4 regions of the Geodermatophilus sp. URMC 60 genome follow, and region 3 is predicted to be linked to each of the others. Evidence: riboswitches for the same ligand, from Rfam matches in the RefSeq annotation. Region 3 holds a riboswitch; each other region holds the start of a gene.
What was found. A riboswitch is a leader RNA that binds a small molecule or an ion and turns the genes downstream of it on or off. The one in region 3 is predicted to bind cyclic di-AMP.
Positions count from the first base shown of each region.

Region 1: it holds a riboswitch for cyclic di-AMP, as region 3 does, so the genes downstream of both, ACWIX3_RS12885 (peptidoglycan DD-metalloendopeptidase family protein) here and ACWIX3_RS13675 (C40 family peptidase) in region 3, are expected to answer to the same signal.
Region 2: it holds a riboswitch for cyclic di-AMP, as region 3 does, so the genes downstream of both, ACWIX3_RS18505 (hypothetical protein) here and ACWIX3_RS13675 (C40 family peptidase) in region 3, are expected to answer to the same signal.
Region 4: it holds a riboswitch for cyclic di-AMP, as region 3 does, so the genes downstream of both, ACWIX3_RS19705 (aggregation-promoting factor C-terminal-like domain-containing protein) here and ACWIX3_RS13675 (C40 family peptidase) in region 3, are expected to answer to the same signal.

Region 1 covers NZ_CP199958.1:2,692,351-2,696,518, forward strand. The annotation lists gene pstS (phosphate ABC transporter substrate-binding protein PstS) at 1-822, opposite strand, end outside; cyclic di-AMP (ydaO/yuaA leader) riboswitch at 1,352-1,473, shown strand; gene ACWIX3_RS12885 (peptidoglycan DD-metalloendopeptidase family protein) at 1,502-2,698, shown strand; gene ACWIX3_RS12890 (maleylpyruvate isomerase family mycothiol-dependent enzyme) at 2,777-3,685, opposite strand; gene ACWIX3_RS12895 (diguanylate cyclase) at 3,808-4,168, shown strand, end outside.
Region 2 covers NZ_CP199958.1:3,922,125-3,926,292, forward strand. The annotation lists gene phaZ (polyhydroxyalkanoate depolymerase) at 1-673, shown strand, start outside; gene ACWIX3_RS18500 (class I SAM-dependent methyltransferase) at 704-1,336, opposite strand; gene ACWIX3_RS18505 (hypothetical protein) at 1,377-2,255, opposite strand; cyclic di-AMP (ydaO/yuaA leader) riboswitch at 2,533-2,684, opposite strand; gene ACWIX3_RS18510 (MFS transporter) at 2,822-3,997, opposite strand; gene fmdA (formamidase) at 4,053-4,168, opposite strand, start outside.
Region 3 covers NZ_CP199958.1:2,865,367-2,869,534, forward strand. The annotation lists gene ACWIX3_RS13665 (D-alanyl-D-alanine carboxypeptidase family protein) at 1-810, shown strand, start outside; gene ACWIX3_RS13670 (hypothetical protein) at 908-1,252, shown strand; cyclic di-AMP (ydaO/yuaA leader) riboswitch at 1,453-1,601, shown strand; gene ACWIX3_RS13675 (C40 family peptidase) at 1,617-2,699, shown strand; gene ACWIX3_RS13680 (M48 family metallopeptidase) at 2,929-4,168, shown strand, end outside.
Region 4 covers NZ_CP199958.1:4,172,977-4,177,144, reverse strand. The annotation lists gene ACWIX3_RS19720 (glutamate synthase-related protein) at 1-353, shown strand, start outside; gene ACWIX3_RS19715 (FMN reductase) at 433-1,053, opposite strand; gene ACWIX3_RS19710 (LLM class flavin-dependent oxidoreductase) at 1,050-2,159, opposite strand; cyclic di-AMP (ydaO/yuaA leader) riboswitch at 2,363-2,523, shown strand; gene ACWIX3_RS19705 (aggregation-promoting factor C-terminal-like domain-containing protein) at 2,743-3,603, shown strand; gene ACWIX3_RS19700 (YnfA family protein) at 3,780-4,115, opposite strand.

The DNA.
Region 1 (4,168 bases), 170 kb from region 3:
GGACCGCTCGACGACGGCCGCCGCGGCCTCCGGGGTCGGCGCGACGAAGTCCTCGCCGACGCCGATGCGTGCCACGCCGAGGTCGCCGGCCTGGGAGAGGTCGGCGTAGCCGACGGTCCCCGCGCCGCTGGCTACGGCGGCCACCACGCCGGAGTTGCCCTGGGCGGACTCGCCGCCCTGCACCGGCCACTCGCCGTCCGGCTCGAACGGCCAGGCGTCGCCGGCTGCGGCGGCCAGGTACTCGGTGAAGTTCTCCGTCGTCCCCGACTCGTCGGACCGGTTGACCGGGGTGATCGGCAGGGCGGGCAGCGCGACGCCGGGGTTGTCCGCGGCGATCGCGGGGTCGCCCCAGGTCGTGATCTGCCGGGCGAAGACCCCGGCCAGCGTCGCGGAGGAGAGGGCGAGATCCGCGACCCCTGGGACGTTGTGCACCACCGCGATCGGCGAGATGTAGTTCGGCAGCTCGAACACCTCTCCGCCGCAGCGCTCGCGTGCAGTGACGAGCTCCTCCTCGTCGAGCGGAGCGTCGGAACCGGCGAAGTCGATGCCACCGGCGGTGAACTGCTCGCGGCCGCCGCCGGAGCCGACGGGGTCGTAGTCCACGGTCACGCCCGGCTGCACGGCCGAGTACCCGGCGGTCCAGCCCTGCATCGCTGCCTGCTGGCTGCTCGCCCCGGCGCCCACGAGGGCGCCGCTGAGGTCCCCGGTGGCCACGGCGCCCTGGCCGCGTTCGTTCGGGGGCACGTACTGCGACAGCGCCACCGCCGCGCCGGCCACCGCGGCGACCCCGACGGCAGCGGCGACCTTCCTCCGGGCCGACACCCGTGTCCTCCCGCCATCCGGCCCCGCGCTCCGCGCCGGGCGTCCTGGCACGACCCTAGGGCGTGCCTGGCGGACCGCCAGCCTCGCACGAGCCCGTCGGATACGCCCTGGGCGTCGCCCCCGGCCCCTGACGATCGGCACCCGCAGGTGCCGCTACACGGGTTCCGCGTCCGGCGCCGGGGCCTGTGGACGACGCTCGGACGGCGTCCACAGGCCCCCGATCGGATCAATTCGTGCGCGGCATCACAGCGAACACGGGGTGTCAGAGCCCGTCCGGCCGGGAATCCGCAGCATCTTGGTGTTCCTGCTGGTCGTCTCGCGAGTCACGGCTGCACCAGCGGTCACTGCTCCGCGCTCGGGTGCTGACGCCGCGTAGTGAAGACGGTGCCCGCACGGCGAGCGGCACCCTCGGTCCGTTACTCGATCGTGACCAGAGCCCGGGATCCGTGTAGCTTCTCCGACGGCCCTGCCGGGCTCAGCTCCTCGGGAACCGAGGGCCTCGGCACGGCCCCGCCGAACCGCCGGCGTCCCGATCCGGGACCGAGGCGGACCGGGGACCCACCGAACTCCTGGGGTGAGTCCTGCCTGCGCAGGTGCTGCGCAGGCAGGTAGGGCGCCGTCCGGCCCGAACCCGTCAGCTAACTCGGTAGGCGGTCGCGAGGATGGGAGAACCGTCGCCTTGGCGACCCTGCACCGCCTGAACGCCGTGGTCCGCTGCGCCACCTCACCCCGCAGCCGCTTGCGCTCCCCGCGCCGGGCCGTCGTCGTCGCCGCCGCCGTGGCCGGGCTGCTGGCCGGCACCCCCGTCGTCGCCGGTGCCGCGCCCGCCGCCCCGGGGCAGGCCTCGCTCGAGGAGCAGGTCGCCGCCATCGAGGAGCAGGTCAGGGCCGCCGAGGAGCAGCTCCAGCGGATGACCGTCGAGGCCGAGGCCGCCGCCGACACCGCCCTCGTCGCCCGCGCCCAGCTCGCCCACGGCCAGGCCGAGGCCGAGCGGACCGCCGCCGAGCTCGCTGCCGCCCAGGCCGACGTCGCCCAGGCCGAGGAGGACATCGCCGAGCTCGGCCGCGAGGCCTACATGGGCGCCGACGACCGCTACGGCGACCTCGAGCTGCTGCTCGACGCGCAGAGCCCCACCGAGCTGCTGCAGCAGGCCGCCACCATGGAGCAGCTCGGCGACCACCGCGCCGACCAGCTGCAGGAGTTCCTCACCGTCCAGGCGCGCGTCGAGGAGGCCGACCGCGCCGCCAAGGCCGCCGTCGCCCAGCTCGGCGAGCTCGCCCGCAAGGCCGACGAGGCCGAGCGCGCCGCCAACGAGCACCTCGCCCGGGCGCAGGCCGACTACGACGCCCGCGCGGCGGAGAAGGCCCGCCTCGACGAGGAGCTCCGTCTGGCCGGCGAGCGGCTGCTCGCCTCGCAGGGTGCCGCGGACCCCGGCGCCGCCTGGAGCGCCCGCCAGGCGCTGGCCAGCTCGGCCGACGTCTCCGGCATGCCGACGGCCGGGCGGCTGACCTCCTGCTACGGCCCGCGCTGGGGGACCATGCACCAAGGCGTCGACATCGCCGCGCCCATCGGCACCCCGATCTACGTGCCCGAGGACGGCGTCGTCCTGCAGGCCGGCCCGGCCAGCGGCTTCGGCCAGGCCGTCTACGTGCAGCACGGCGACGGGCAGATCACCCTCTACGGGCACGTCAACCAGTTCTTCGTCGGCGCCGGCCAGGTCGTGCAGGCCGGGGACCACATCGCCGACGTCGGGAACAAGGGCCAGTCCACCGGGCCGCACCTGCACTTCGAGGTGCACCAGGGCGGGCTCTACGCCAGCCGGGTCAACCCGATGCCGTGGCTCAAGGCGCACGGCATCTCGCTGGGCGCCTGCTGAAGAAGGACCCGTCCTCCTCCCGGAGGAGCTCGCGGCCGGCCTCTGGACGGGGCCTGGTGCGGGCCCGGGCATCCTCCGTCAGCGCCGTCCGCGCAGCCGGCCCAGCAGCCCGCCCACGCCGCCGAGGGTCTGTGCCGCCAGCGCCAGGATGGGGCCGCCGGGGATGCCCGGCGCCGACTGCACGATCGGCGCCAGGGCCATCAGGCCGCCCAGCTCGTGCACCCGCAGCCTGCGCCGGGCCAGCGCGGCGACCGGGTTCACCCGGCCCGAGGCGGCCTCCAGGAGCAGGTCCGCCGGCGCCTCCACCGCGGTGCCGCGGACGTCGCCCGCGGGGATCCGGCGCACCGTCCAGCCGGAGTCGTCGGCGGCGAAGGCCCAGCCGCCCTCCGGCGTCGCCAGCGTCGCCCCGCCGCTGACCCCCTCGCGGGCCGCCAGCGCGCCGGTCACGTCGGCCAGCGCGGCCAGCCCGGACTGCAGCACCGCGGGCGGGGGAGGGGCCGCCCCGCAGGGCACCAGGTCCAGGCCGTGCACCGCCAGCTCGTAGGCCTGCCCGAGGACCACGCTGAGCAGCGGCAGCCGGCCGACGACGGCGACCGCCGGTGCGGTGTCGAGCTCCGCAGGCTCCTCCGCCAGGTAGCGCGCGGTGGCCTCCCGGTTGCGGCACAGCGCGGCCAGCACCTCCTCCCGGGAGGCGTCCCGGTGCGCGGCGGTCACCCGCGCGTTCGTCGCGTCGACGTCCGGAGGTGTCCCCGCCCCTCCGGCCCGCGCCGAGGCGATGAGGTCGGGCAGGGCGGCGTGGTCGTCCCAGCAGCCCAGGTGCACGCAGACCTCGTGCGCGCGCCACCCGGGCAGCCGGGTCGGCCGCTCGAGGTCGACGGCCGCCGCCTGCTCGAGGAAGGCGTCCCACGCGCCGAGCACCATCGGCCCGACGGTGTCGCGGCCGGCGTCGGCCATGCCCCGGTGCTGGGTGTCCCCGGTCAGCGCCATGGCCGCCTCCTACCCCGGGACGACGGCGGCAGGCGTGGCGTGGGTCTCGCCGCGCTCGGGTCGGCCCCCTCGGCGGGGTGAGGGTGGTCAAGGTGGAGTCGGTCCACGTCGATGGTGCGTCCATGGACGAGAGGCCGGTGGCGGACCGCCGCTCCCGCCGCGACGACGTGCGGAGCGGCCGCTGGACCGCGCTCCGCGCCGCGCTGTACCGCCAGCTGGCCGACGACGACGACCGCGCCGCCTACTGGGTCCGCCACGTGCGGCTGGGCGTCTGGCTCACCGAGGCGTCCGCCCTGGCGGTGGTCGGTTACACGCTCCTGACCCCGGGCACCGTCACGCGCACCGTCGTGCTCCTCGCCCTCGCCGGCATCGCGATCCTCGCCGGGCCGCTGCTGCTCCTGCTCCCGGTGGCCGCGATGGTGCGCGACCGCCGCGGCAGCCTGCTGTTCTACGGCTGGAGCCTCGCGGTCACCGGCCTGGTCA
Region 2 (4,168 bases), 1.1 Mb from region 3:
CGACCCCGGCCAGCCGCGCAGCCTCACGCTGATCGCCGGCCCGATCGACACCCGGGTCAACCCGAACCGGGTCAACGCCGGCGCCGGCCGCCGCCCCCTGTCGCTCTACGAGCGGCTGCTCACCACGACCGTCCCGGCCCGGTACCCCGGCGCCGGACGCCGGGTCTACCCGGGTGTGGCGCAGCTGACGGCGTTCATGTCGATGAACCCGCGCCGGCACCTGGGTGCCCACGTGGGCATGTACCGAGCCATGGTCGCCGGGGACGAGGCGACCGCGGCCGCCACCCGCGCCTTCTACGACGAGTACGGCGCGGTCATGGACGTGCCCGCGGAGTTCTACCTGGAGACGCTGCAGCGGATCTTCTTCGAGCACGACCTGCCCCGCGGCGCCCTGACCTGGCGCGGCCGGCGCGTGGACCCCTCGGCCATCCGGGAGACCGCGCTGCTCACCGTCGAGGGCGCCCAGGACGACCTGTGCTCGCCCGGGCAGACCGAGGCGGCGCACGCGCTGTGCAGCGGGCTCCCGCCGGAGCGGCGGCGCCACCACCTGCAGCAGGGCGTCGGCCACTACGGCGTCTTCGCCGGTTCGCGGTGGGAGGCGGAGATCTACCCGGTGATCCGCTCCTTCATCGCCGAGCACGACACCGAGCGGACGGTCGCGCCCCTGATCTGACGCTCCGCGCGGCCGTGGCCCGGCGCCGGCTCACGGCCGCGTCGCGACGAGCGCCGTCCAGCAGCCGGCGAGCCGGGTGTCCTGCGCGGTCACGGTCAGCCCAGCCGCCCGGCAGGCGGCGGCGAGGCCGTCCGGGGTGGGACGGTCGCCGTCGGCCGGGTGGCGGGACACCGCCCGCAGCGGCCGGCTGTCGACGAAGCGCGCGGTCATCTCGCAGGAGTAGAGGCGCCCGCCGGGCCGCAGCACCCGCGCCGCCTCCCGGACGACGTCGCGCCAGGCATCGGCGTGGTGCAGGACGTGGTAGCCGAAGACCGCGTCGTAGGAGCCGTCCGGCGCGGCCAGCGACGTCGCGTCGCCGCGCCGGACGTCGGCCCGCCCGCCCAGGTCGCGCACGGCCTCCCGGCACGCCGCGACGCTGGCGTCGTAGCGCTCGACCCCGTCGGCGTGCGCGGCGCCGAAGACCTCGAGCGCCAGGCGCAACCCGGTGCCACGTCGGCCGGTGCCCAGCTCGAGCACCCGGCCGCCGGGCACCGGCCCGCCCAGCCGGAGCAGGACCGGCGCCTCGACGCGGCGCTGGACCAGCGCCCGGACGCGTGAGTCGACCCAGAGCCGGTTGGCGTCGACGAGGGTCGGCGGGACGGGACGGGACGAGCTGGTGCCCATCCTGCCGTCCTGCCCCGCCGGAGCGGCGGGCAACCGCAGGTCAGCCGCGGTAGTTCACGTGCGGGTGGTCCATGTGGTTGGCCGTCGCGCCGCCGCGGTCGGCCATCGCCTTCCACGAGCCGTTCGGCGAGGACAGCATCCGCTGCTGCCAGATGATGTAGTCGACGCCGAGCTCGTCCCAATGGGCGATGTGGTACTCGACGATCGCGTCGCCGAGGGCGGCGTCGGACATGACCATGTAGTCCAGCGCCAGGCCCGAGGGGTGGCCGCCCGGGTCGGCGGCGCTCGGCCGGGTGCCGCCCAGGGTGATCGAGCCGGCGCCGGGGACGTTGCTGACGACGGCGTTCGCCGCGGCCTGGACCACCGCGGCGACGGGGCCGGCGGAGTTCTTGATCTTGGCGGCGGCGCCCGCCGCGGCGGCAGCCCGGGGCGCGGCGGCCGCGGGAGCGGCCCGGCCGGCCTGCGCCGGGGCGGCCTGCCTGGCAGCGGCAGCGGAGGCAGCCGCGGCCTCGGCGGCCGCCTTCGCGGCGGCCTCGGCCTCGGCCTTCGCCTTGGCGGCGGCCTCGGCCTCGGCCTTCTGCCGGTCGAGCACCGCCTGGTCGGCGGCGGCCTGGGCCTGCTGCGCGGCGGTCCGGGCGGCCTCGCGGGCGCTGCGGGTGGCGGCGAGGTCCTGCAGCGGCTGCAGCTCCGTGGTGACGTCGACCGGGCCGGACTGGGCGGTCAACCCGAGCTCCCGGGCGACGCTCACGGTCTCGGACGGCGCCGCCTCGGCCTGCGCGGCCGGCTCGATGCCGACTACGCCGACCAGGACGGCGCCGGCGGTGGCCATCCCGAGGTACAGACCGGGACGGCGGACGGCGGCGGGCGGACGGCGGCGCGAGCGGGCGGTGCGGCCAGGGGTCGTGGTGCGGGTGTCCATGGGGAACGGGTTCTCCGGGGTGGGGGCGCGACGGGGCGACGGGGGCGCGCACGTCTGCGGGAGGCTGCGGGCGGGCTGTGGCCGCGCGGCGAGCGCCGGGCAGGCACACCGGGGAAGCGGCGAGGTACCGGTCGAGCGCGGGTGCTCGGGCGCGGTGGGCCTGCGGGGCGGCGTCTGCTGCGGACGGCCGCGGACTCCTCAGATGCGGGAGCGCTCCCGGTACCGGAGCCGGTGGGATGGTGCAGCAGGGCAAGGGCACGCCATCCGGCGGCTCTCCGTTTCTTCCGACGGCCGCCTACCGGGTTAGCTGACGGGTTCGGGCGGGAAGCAGCCCTACCCGCTCCGGACGTGCGTCCAGGAGCGGGATTCACCCCAGTACTGCGGTGGGTCCCCGGCTCGCCCCTGAGGGCGACTCGGCGGCGTCCGCTCGGGCCCCCTTCGGGGGCGGAACGACCGACCGGACGCGACGACCGTAGCTTCGTTATCGAGCTGTGACAATCCGCGGCCCTCGATTCGTCAAGTGACGCTCGTCGCCCACCTCCTCGATCGACGGCCGGGGGCCGACGTCACCGCCGGGCGGTCCCCTCCCCCGTGCGCGCGAGGACGACGAGTGCGGCCGCGGCGAGGGCGAGCGGGACGGCCAGGGGGAGCAGTCCCGGCTGCGCACCTCCGGCGTCGGTCACCCTGCCGCCGACGAGGGGTGCCAGCAGGCCGGCACACCCCCACGCCGTGAAGACCCGGCCGTAGACCGCCGGGAAGGCAGCGGCCCCCACCCGGTCCGCCGTCGCGGCCGGGACCAGCGCGGAGACCGCGCCGTAGGCCAGTCCGACGACGAGCAGAGCGGTCAGGACGACGGCGGGCGCGGCCGCCGCGGCGAGCCCGGCGAGCGCGACGGCGGTGGCCGCGAGCGCGGTCCCCAGTGCGGGGAGGCGCCCGACGCCGTCCGACCACCAGCCCGCACCCAGTCGGCCGGCCAGGTTGCCGACGGCGAGCAGGGAGACGGCCGCTCCCGCGGCTGCGGGACCCAGACCCGCTGCAGTGGCCAGGGGCGCAGCAGTGGCGAAGACCACGAGACCCGGCGCGGCGCCTCCGGCGAAGAGGACCCACAGCGCCAGCACCGCCGTCCCGGGCACCGGCTCCTCCACGCGGTCCGGGCGCCGCTCGACGCCCGCGTCGGCCGGGGCGAGGGCGGCGGCGAGGCCCACCAGACCGGCGACGAGCACGGCGAGGACGGCCAGCGGGGTCCGCCAGCCGACGTCCGGGAGGACGTGTGGCGACAGCAAGCCGAGCACCACCGGCCCGGCCGCGTACGCGCCGACCACCAGACCGCTGGCCGTGCCACGGCGTCCGGCGGGGACGGCCGCGGCGAGGGCGACCGCGACGCCGTAGGCCAGCCCGTTGGCCGCGCCGAACAGCAGCCCCACCCCCAGCCAGGGAGCCTCGGGCCGCTGCACGGCCGCGGTCACGGCCAGCCCCGCCCCGGCGGCGAGGGAGGCCGCGGCCAGGAGTGGGCGCGGCCCCACCCGCGCCAGCCAGCGCCCCACCCCGAGCAGGACGACGGTGAACACCCCGAGTGCGAGGGCGAACACCGCCGGGCCGCTGCCCCGCGGGGCCCCAGCGTCGGCCACCACCCGGGGCGACACCAGGCTCCAGGCGAACAGCGTCCCGACCGCGAGGTTGGCCACCACGCCGGCAGCGACCAGGCGGACGGTCCCCGGCCGGCCGGCGGGTCCCCGGGTCACGGCGCCGGTGCGCGGACGGACTGGCGTCCGCCCGCGCCCGGCCGCGAACCCTCGGTCAGGAGGTGACGCAGACCTGCCCGCGGTCCCTGCGCTGCGGGCCCTGGCCGCCGGGCCGGATGTCCTCGTCGAAGATCTCCGTCGGCAGGAAGACCGAGCAGCAGGCGTTGGGGA
Region 3 (4,168 bases):
TACGCCCCCGGGGCGGGGGGGCCGGACGCGTGGGCCTGCGGCTCGCTGGTGCACGCCGTCTACGCCTCGGTGGGGATCGACCTCCCGGACGACCAGGCGGCACTCTTCGCAGTGACCACGCCGGTCGACCCGGCCGACGTCCTCCCGGGAGACCTGGTCTTCCTCGGTGCCGGCCGCTCCGGCCTGGGCAACGTGGGCATCGCTCTCGACCGGCGGACCGTGCTGGCGGCCGACGCCCGCGCCGGCGCCGTGGTGGTCGGCCGTCCGGCGGCCGACCGGGTGCTGGGTGTCGGGCGGCCCGGCCTCGGGACACGCGCGCCCGTCCCCGCGGCCGGGCCGGCCGGTGGGGCGCTGCCGGTCGAGTGCGGTGACGTGCGGTACCCGCCCGAGACGTCCGGAGGGCGGGCGTGGGGCGGCTTCCCGAACGGGCTGATACCGCCCAGCGCGATGTGCCCGCTGGAGGTCGCCGGCCACGTGCTGCGCTGCGACGCGGCGGCGGCCTACTCGGCGATGAGCAGCGCCTTCTCCGGCGCCTTCGGGAGGCCGCTGTGCCTCACCGACTCCTACCGGAGCTACGCCGCCCAGGTGCAGCTGTACGGCGAGAAGCCGGACCTGGCCGCGGTGCCGGGCACCAGCAACCACGGCTGGGGCCTGGCGGTCGACCTGTGCGGTGGCGTCGAGCGGTTCGGGACGGCGGAGTACGCCTGGATGCTCGCCAACGCCGGCCGCTTCGGCTTCCTCCACCCGCGCTGGGCCGACCCCGGCAACGGCCGCGAGGAACCCTGGCACTGGGAGTACGCCGGCGCCTGAGCCGGAACTGTCGGTGCCCGCTCCTAGCGTCCTGCCCAGATCGACCGGGGCCACGGACGGCTCCCGCGACGAGGGTCGGCCAGCAGAGGAGTGGACCGTGTACATCGACTGCGACACCTGCACCGCCCGCGGTACCGGCTGTGGCAACTGCGTCGTCACCGTGCTGCTGGGGGCGCCACCGGGCTGGCAGGGCGTCGACCCGACGGTCGTGCCGATGGCCGGGCGGCGGGACGACCGGCTGTCCGCGGAGGACGTCGTCGTGTTGCCTCCGGGGGTCGTCGTGGAGTTCGACGAGGTCGAGCGGCGCGCCGTCCAGGTGCTGGCCGACGCCGGTCTGGTGCCGCCGCTGCGCCACCAGCACTCGGTCCGGCCGACCCCGGCACGACGGGCCGCGCCGCACCGGCGGGGCGGCGGGCAGGGGTCGCAGCGGCGCACCGGGTGAGCTGGGTGCTCCAGCAGTACATGGGGGCCCGGCGTCCGACCGGCGGCGTGTCGCCCACCAGGAGGAACACCGATCCCACAGTTCCCGGCACCCCCGTTCGTCACTTCTTCAACGACCCCCGTACGGTGAGCCGGTCCGGCCGGGTGGTCGTCACCTGCAGACAGGTGACCTCGGCCGGTCACCGCCGAATCGCCCGACGCGCCGCACCGGCGCCGAGGGGGAACCGGGGACCCACCGCAGCACTGGGGTGAGTTCTCCCGCGCGCCGGTCCGCCGGGGCGCGGAGATAGGGCGCCTTCTTCCCAGCCCGAACCCGTCAGCTAACTCGGTAGGCGGTCGCTGAGGAAGAACGGAGAGCCGCCGCCGTGGCGACCCCCCGCCCTGCCCTGGGGCATGCCGTCGACCAGTTCCACCCCGACCTCCCGGTGGCGTTCCGCCGCCCCGCCTCGTCCCGCGGCATCGCCCGGGGGGTGGTCCTGGGAGCCACCGCCACCCTCGCCCTGACGCTCCTGCCGGGCACCGCCGCCGCCGACCCGGAGGACGCGACCACCGCCGCGCAGGCCGCGCAGCTGGTCGCGCAGGCCGGTCACGAGCTCGAGACCGTGACCGAGCAGGTCAACGAGGCGCGCGAGACGCTGGCGCAGCAGCAGGCCGCCGTGCGGAGCGCCGAGCAGGCGGCCGCCGAGGCCCAGTCGCAGCTCGAGGCGCTCGACGGGCGGATCCGCCAGGTCGCCCGCACCGCCTTCACCTCGGGCGACGGCATGCCGGAGCTGGACCTGCTCATGACCAGCGGGTCGGCCGAGGACTTCGTCTCCCGGCTGGCCACCCTCGACGCCATCGCCGGCCACACCGACGACGTGCTCGGCGAGGTCGCCGACTCGGCCGCCGCGGCCGAGCTGACCCGCGCCGACGCCGACGCCGCGCAGACCGCCGCCCAGCGCACGCTGGACGACGTCACCGCCCGCCAGGTCCGGCTGGAGGCGGACATCGCCGACTACCAGGCGCAGTACGACGCGCTGTCGGCGCCGCAGCAGCAGGAGGTCGTGGCCGCGCGCGCCGGGCGGGCGGTCCCGGCCGCGCCGGCCGCCGCGGTCAGCGGTGCCGCGCAGAGCGCCGTCGACACCGCCCTGGCGCAGGTCGGGGACGCCTACGTGTGGGGCGCCGGCGGGCCCGACGCCTTCGACTGCTCGGGGCTGACCCAGTACGCCTACGCCGCGGCCGGCATCAGCCTGCCGCACTCGTCGCGGATGCAGGCGACGCTGGGCAGGGCGGTCTCCCGGGCCGAGCTGCAGCCGGGCGACCTGATCTTCTACTACAGCCCGGTCAGCCACGTGTCGATGTACATCGGCAACGGCCAGATGGTGCACGCCTCGACCTCCGGCCAGCCGGTGAAGGTCGTGAGCGTCGACTCGATGGGCGGCATCACCGCTGTGCGCCGCATCGCCTGAGGGCCATCGCCTGAAGGCGGTGACGTGGTCGGCCTACCGGCCGACACCGCGGCCAGGTGCCGTCCCCGACGGGCATCGAGCCCGTCCCGGGCCTCGTCGAGGAGGCCTCCGGCCCCGCTCCTCGACCCGACCGCCGACGTGCCGGGGGCCGTCCTCAGCAGCCGCTGAGCACTGCCCGTGGCCAGGTGCCGTCCCCGGCCCCCGCGGAGCCGGACCATAGGATCGGCGTGTGAGCGGGGCGGGCGGGATGAGCGCCCGCCGGGCCGCGCTGGTGGTCGCGGCCGTGCTCGGCGCCGCGCTCGTCGTCGTCCTCGTGACGGTGCCTCCGTGGACCCTGCTGCCCGAGCCGGCCGGCGGCCGGACCCCGGTCGACCCGTCGTCGGTCCTGCCGCCGGACCTCCTGGCCCGGGCCGAGGCCTTCGCCGGCGCGCTGCGCCCGGCCTCGCTGATCTCGCTGCTGCTGGGCCTGGCCGTCTCCGCCGTGCTGGGGCTGACCCCGCTCGGGGCGCGGCTGGTGCAGACCGTGGCGCGACCGTTCGGCAGCGGACGGGTCGCCCAGGTGCTGCTGGGCACGGCAGCCGTGGTGGTCGTCGGCCGGCTGGCCACGCTGCCGGTGGCGGCGTACGCGGAGGTGGTCCGCCACCGGTACGGCATCTCGACCCGGAGCTGGGGGCTGTGGCTGCGCGACGTCGCGGTCTCGACCGCCATCAGCGCCGTGCTCACCGCCCTGGCACTGATGTCCTTCCTGTGGCTGGTCCGGCGGGCGCCGCGCACCTGGTGGGCGTGGGCCGCGGCCGTCGCGGCCGGCTTCGTCGTCGCCGGGTCGTTCCTCTACCCGGTGGTGATCGAGCCGGCGTTCAACCGCTTCGAGCCCCTGGCCGCCGGTGAGCTGCGCACCGAGCTGCTCCACCTGGCCGAGGAGAACGGCACGCCGGTGCAGGACGTGCTGGTCTCCGACGCCTCCCGGCGGACGACGGCGCTGAACGCCTACGTCTCCGGCTTCGGCTCGACCCGCCGCATCGTCCTCTACGACACGACCCTCGAGCGGCTGCCGCACGAGGGCATCGAGTCGATCGTCGCGCACGAACTCGGCCACGTCGTCCACCGGGACGTGCTCACCGGCACCCTGGTCGGGGCGCTGGGTGCCGGGGCCGCCGTCGCGCTGTCGGGCTGGCTGCTGTCCTGGACACCCCTGCTGCGCCGCGCGGGCGCCCGGTCGCCCGCGGACCCGGCCGTCGTCCCTCTCGTGCTGCTCCTGCTGTCGGTGGGCGGGCTGCTGAGCACCCCGGTGCAGAACCTGGTGTCCCGGCAGGTCGAGGCGCGGGCCGACCTGCGTGCGCTCGACCTCACGGGGGACGCCGGCGCGTTCATCGCGATGCAGCGGGAGCTGGCGGCCACCAACCTCAGCGACCCGGACCCGCCCGCGGCCTGGCAGTGGTTCTTCGGCTCGCACCCGACCGGCGCGCAGC
Region 4 (4,168 bases), 1.3 Mb from region 3:
AGTGCCACACCGACACCTGCCCGACCGGCGTCGCCACCCAGAACCCCTGGCTGGCGCACGGCCTGGACCCGCAGCGGAAGTCGGTACGGGCGGCGAACTACATCGGGACGCTGCGCCGCGACCTGGTCAAGGTCGCCGAGGCCTGCGGGGTCGAGCACCCCGGGCTCATCGACGCCTCCTCCGTCGAGATCCTCTCCGGGCGCACGGCGTCCACGCCGCTGGGGGAGGTCTACGGCTACGGGCCGGGGTGGGGGCTGCCCTCGGCCGCCGACCGCGAGGAGATCGTGCGGATCATGACGGCCGAGGCCCCGCAGGGCGGGTCCGCCGTCCCCTCGGAGGACGCCGTCCGCTGAAGGAGGTCCTCGACGATCACGGCGCCGGGACCACCCACCGGGCTGGGCAGGTGCTCCCGGCGCGGTGACCGCGGGGGGCTCACGCGCCGCGGAGCAGCTCCTCGAAGGAGGGGACGTCGGCGAACGGGTCCACCGGCCGCTCGGTGGCCGGCCGGCCGGCGACCAGGTCGGCCAGCTCGCCGGCCGCGCGGTCGATCCGCCGGGCCAGCTCGGCGTCCACCCCGCCGGCGCCGGCCCAGTCCTCCGACGCGGCGAACACGCCGGTCGGCGCCGGGACGGCCCGCAGGTAGGCGAACAGCGGCCGCATCGCGTGCTCGAGGACCAGCGAGTGCCGGGCGGTGCCGGCGGTGGCACCGAGCAGCACCGGCGTCCCGGTGAGCGAGTCCTTGTCCAGGACGTCGAAGAACGTCTTGAACAGCCCGCTGTAGGACGCCGAGAACACCGGCGTCACGGCGATCAACCCGTCGGCGCCGACGACCGTGTCGATCGCCGCGCGCAGCGACTCGTTGGCGAACCCGGTCACCAGGTCGTCGGCGAGGTCGCGGGCGTGCGTGCGCAGCTCGACGACCTCCACCGTCGCGTCGTCGCCCCGCTCGCGCAGGGCGCCGACGGTCGCGGCGGCCAGCCGGTCGGCCAGCAGCCGGGTCGACGACGGGGTCGACAGCCCGGCGCTGACGACGGCCAGGGTGCGGGTGGTCATGCGGACACCTCCTGGAGAGACGCCTGGCGGGCCGCCACGCGCGAGGCGTGGGTCGGGGCGTCGGGGACGTGCGCGGGCTTGAGCGCGGCGAACTCCTTGCGCAGCACCGGCACGACCTCCTCGCCGAGCAGGTCCAGCTGCTCCAGGACCGTCTTCAGCGGCAGGCCGGCGTGGTCGATGAGGAACAGCTGCCGCTGGTAGTCGCCGACGTGGTCGCGGAAGCCGAGCGTCCGCTCGATGACCTGCTGCGGGGAGCCGACGGTCAGCGGCGTCTCGCGGGAGAAGTCCTCCAGCGAGGGGCCGTGGCCGTAGACCGGCGCGTTGTCGAAGTACGGGCGGAACTCGCGGACGGCGTCCTGGCTGTTCCGGCGCATGAACACCTGCCCGCCCAGGCCGACGATCGCCTGGTCGGCGCTGCCGTGGCCGTGGTACTCGAAGCGGCGGCGGTAGAACTCGACCATCCGGGCGGTGTGCTCCGGCGGCCAGAAGATGTGGTTGTGGAAGAAGCCGTCGCCGTAGTAGGCGGCCTGCTCGGCGATCTGCGGGGAGCGGATCGAGCCGTGCCACACGAAGGGCGGGACGCCGTCCAGCGGCCGCGGGGTCGAGGTGAAGCCCTGCAGCGGCGTGCGGAACTGCCCCTGCCAGTCGACGACGTCCTCGTCCCACAGCCGGCGCAGCAGCGCGTAGTTCTCGACCGCCAGGGGCAGGCCGTTGCGGATGTCCTGCCCGAACCACGGGTAGACCGGGCCGGTGTTGCCGCGGCCCATCATCAGGTCGACTCGGCCGCCGGCCAGGTGCTGCAGCATCGCGTAGTCCTCGGCGATCTTCACCGGGTCGTTGGTGGTGATCAGCGTGGTCGCCGTCGACAGCTGCAGCCGCGAGGTCTGGGCGGCGATGTAGGCCAGCGTCGTCGTCGGCGAGGAGGAGAAGAACGGCGGGTTGTGGTGCTCCCCCAGGGCGAAGACGTCGAGCCCGACCTCCTCGGCCTTCTTCGCGATGGTGACGATCGCCTGGATCCGCTCCGCCTCGCCGGGCGTGCGGCCGGTGGTGGGATCGGTCGTGATGTCGCTGACCGAGAAGACGCCGAACTGCATGTCGGTCTCCATTGGTTGAGAGTGCAACTACCGGTCGCTGCAACGCATCCGACGGGTGCGTATTCCCCTCGTCCGGCCCCCTCGGGAGGGAGGGCCTCGCCGCACTGCGACGTCACTCACGTGTCGGATGTGGTTCGCGGCATTGTCACGGGACGGTAACGCCGCTTACGGTGGCTCCCGTCCGGTCGGTCGTCTGGTCCCCGCTCGGGGAGCCTGGCCGGACGCCGCCGAGTCGTGTCCGCTGCCAGCGGGCGCGAGCCGGGGACCCACCGCAGTACTGGGGTGAATCCCGCCCGCGAGCACGATGCGCGGGCCGGTAGGGCTGCTTCCCGCCCGAACCCGTCAGCTAACTCGGTAGGCGGCTCACGGAAGAACGGAGCACTCGCATGCCCCGCCCACGGGCCCTCGCGGCTCGCCGGCCCACCCGGCCACGCGCGCTCCGCGCCTCTTCCCCGGCCAGCTGACCCGGCACCCGACCGCGCCCGCCGGCACTCCCTGATCCGCCGGCGCCCCCGTAGACCGCGCCGCACCGGGCTGCCCTCCGCTCGGAGGACCCACCCCGCGCGCCCTCCCGCCACGGAGCACCCCCACCCCCATGGACACCAAGCAGTTCCCGGCCGTCCCGGCCGCCGAGCCCGCCGCCGATCGGACCGCCCGCCGCCGCCTGCGGCTGCCCGCCCGCGGCCGCCGCCCGGCGATCCTGCTGGCCACCGCCGCCGCCGGCGCGATCGTCGTCAACACCGTCATCGGCGCGCAGCCGGCGGCCGAGGCCGAGGCCGAGACCGAGACGGTGACCGCCTCCATGAGCGTCGCCGAGCAGCTCGGCATCACCGCCGAGGCCACGCAGCAGCCGCTCAGCGCCCCGGCTCCCACCGAGCTCGCCCCGCTGGAGGACCTCGCCGCCTCCCGGAGCGAGCGCCAGGCCGCCGAGGCGCAGGCCGCGCAGGTCCAGGCCGCCGCCGAGCAGGCCGAGCTGGACCGGCAGGCCGCCGAGAAGGCCGCCGCCGAGAAGGCCGCTGCCGAGCAGGCCGCCCGCGAGGCCGCGGAGCGCGAGGCCGCCGAGAAGGCCGCGGCCGAGGCCGCCGCCCGCGCGGCCGCCGAGCGCCAGGCGGCCTCCTCTGCCGCCGCTCCGGCACCGGCTGCCAGCAGCTCGTCGTCCTCCGCGCCGCGCGGCTCCTTCAAGGACTACGCGATGAGCAAGGTCGGCAGCGCCGAGCAGTTCAGCTGCCTGGAGAAGCTGTGGGGCAAGGAGAGCGGCTGGAACCCCAACGCGCAGAACCCCACCAGCACCGCCTACGGCATCCCGCAGTTCCTGAACTCGACCTGGGCGAGCACCGGCATCGCGAAGACGTCGGACGGCTACCGGCAGATCGACGCCGGCCTGATCTACATCGAGAACCGCTACGGCAGCCCCTGCGGCGCCTGGTCGCACTCGCAGGCCAAGGGCTGGTACTGAGGAAGGACCCCTGCCCCCCACCGCTCGCAGGCCCGCGGCGGGGCCCTGCAGGGGCCGTTCCAGCACGTCGCCACGCTCGGGGGGTTCCCTGGACGGGGCCGCCGTCCTCCCCGAGGGCCGTTCCCGCACCGCGGGGGCGGCCCTCGGCCGTGCGCGGGGTCAGGACGTCCGCGGGGTCAGGACGTCCGCGGGGCGTACATGATCACGGCCACGCCGACGAGGCAGATCAGCGCGCCCACGACGTCGAAGCGGTCCGGCCGGTAGCCGTCCAGCGCCATGCCCCAGGCCAGGCTGCCCGCCACGAAGACACCGCCGTACGCAGCCAGGATCCGGCCGAAGGAGGCGTCCGGCTGCAGGGTGGCGACGAAGCCGTAGGCGCCGAGGGCCACCACCCCGAGGCCGATGCAGAGCCAGCCGCGGTGCTCGCGCACGCCCTGCCAGACCAGCCAGGCGCCGCCGATCTCGAGCACCGCGGCGGCGAGGAACAGGGCGATCGACCGGGCGATGAGCACGTGCGGATGCTCCCAGGCGGGCGGTGCCGGGTGCGGCCACGTGGTGGACTGCG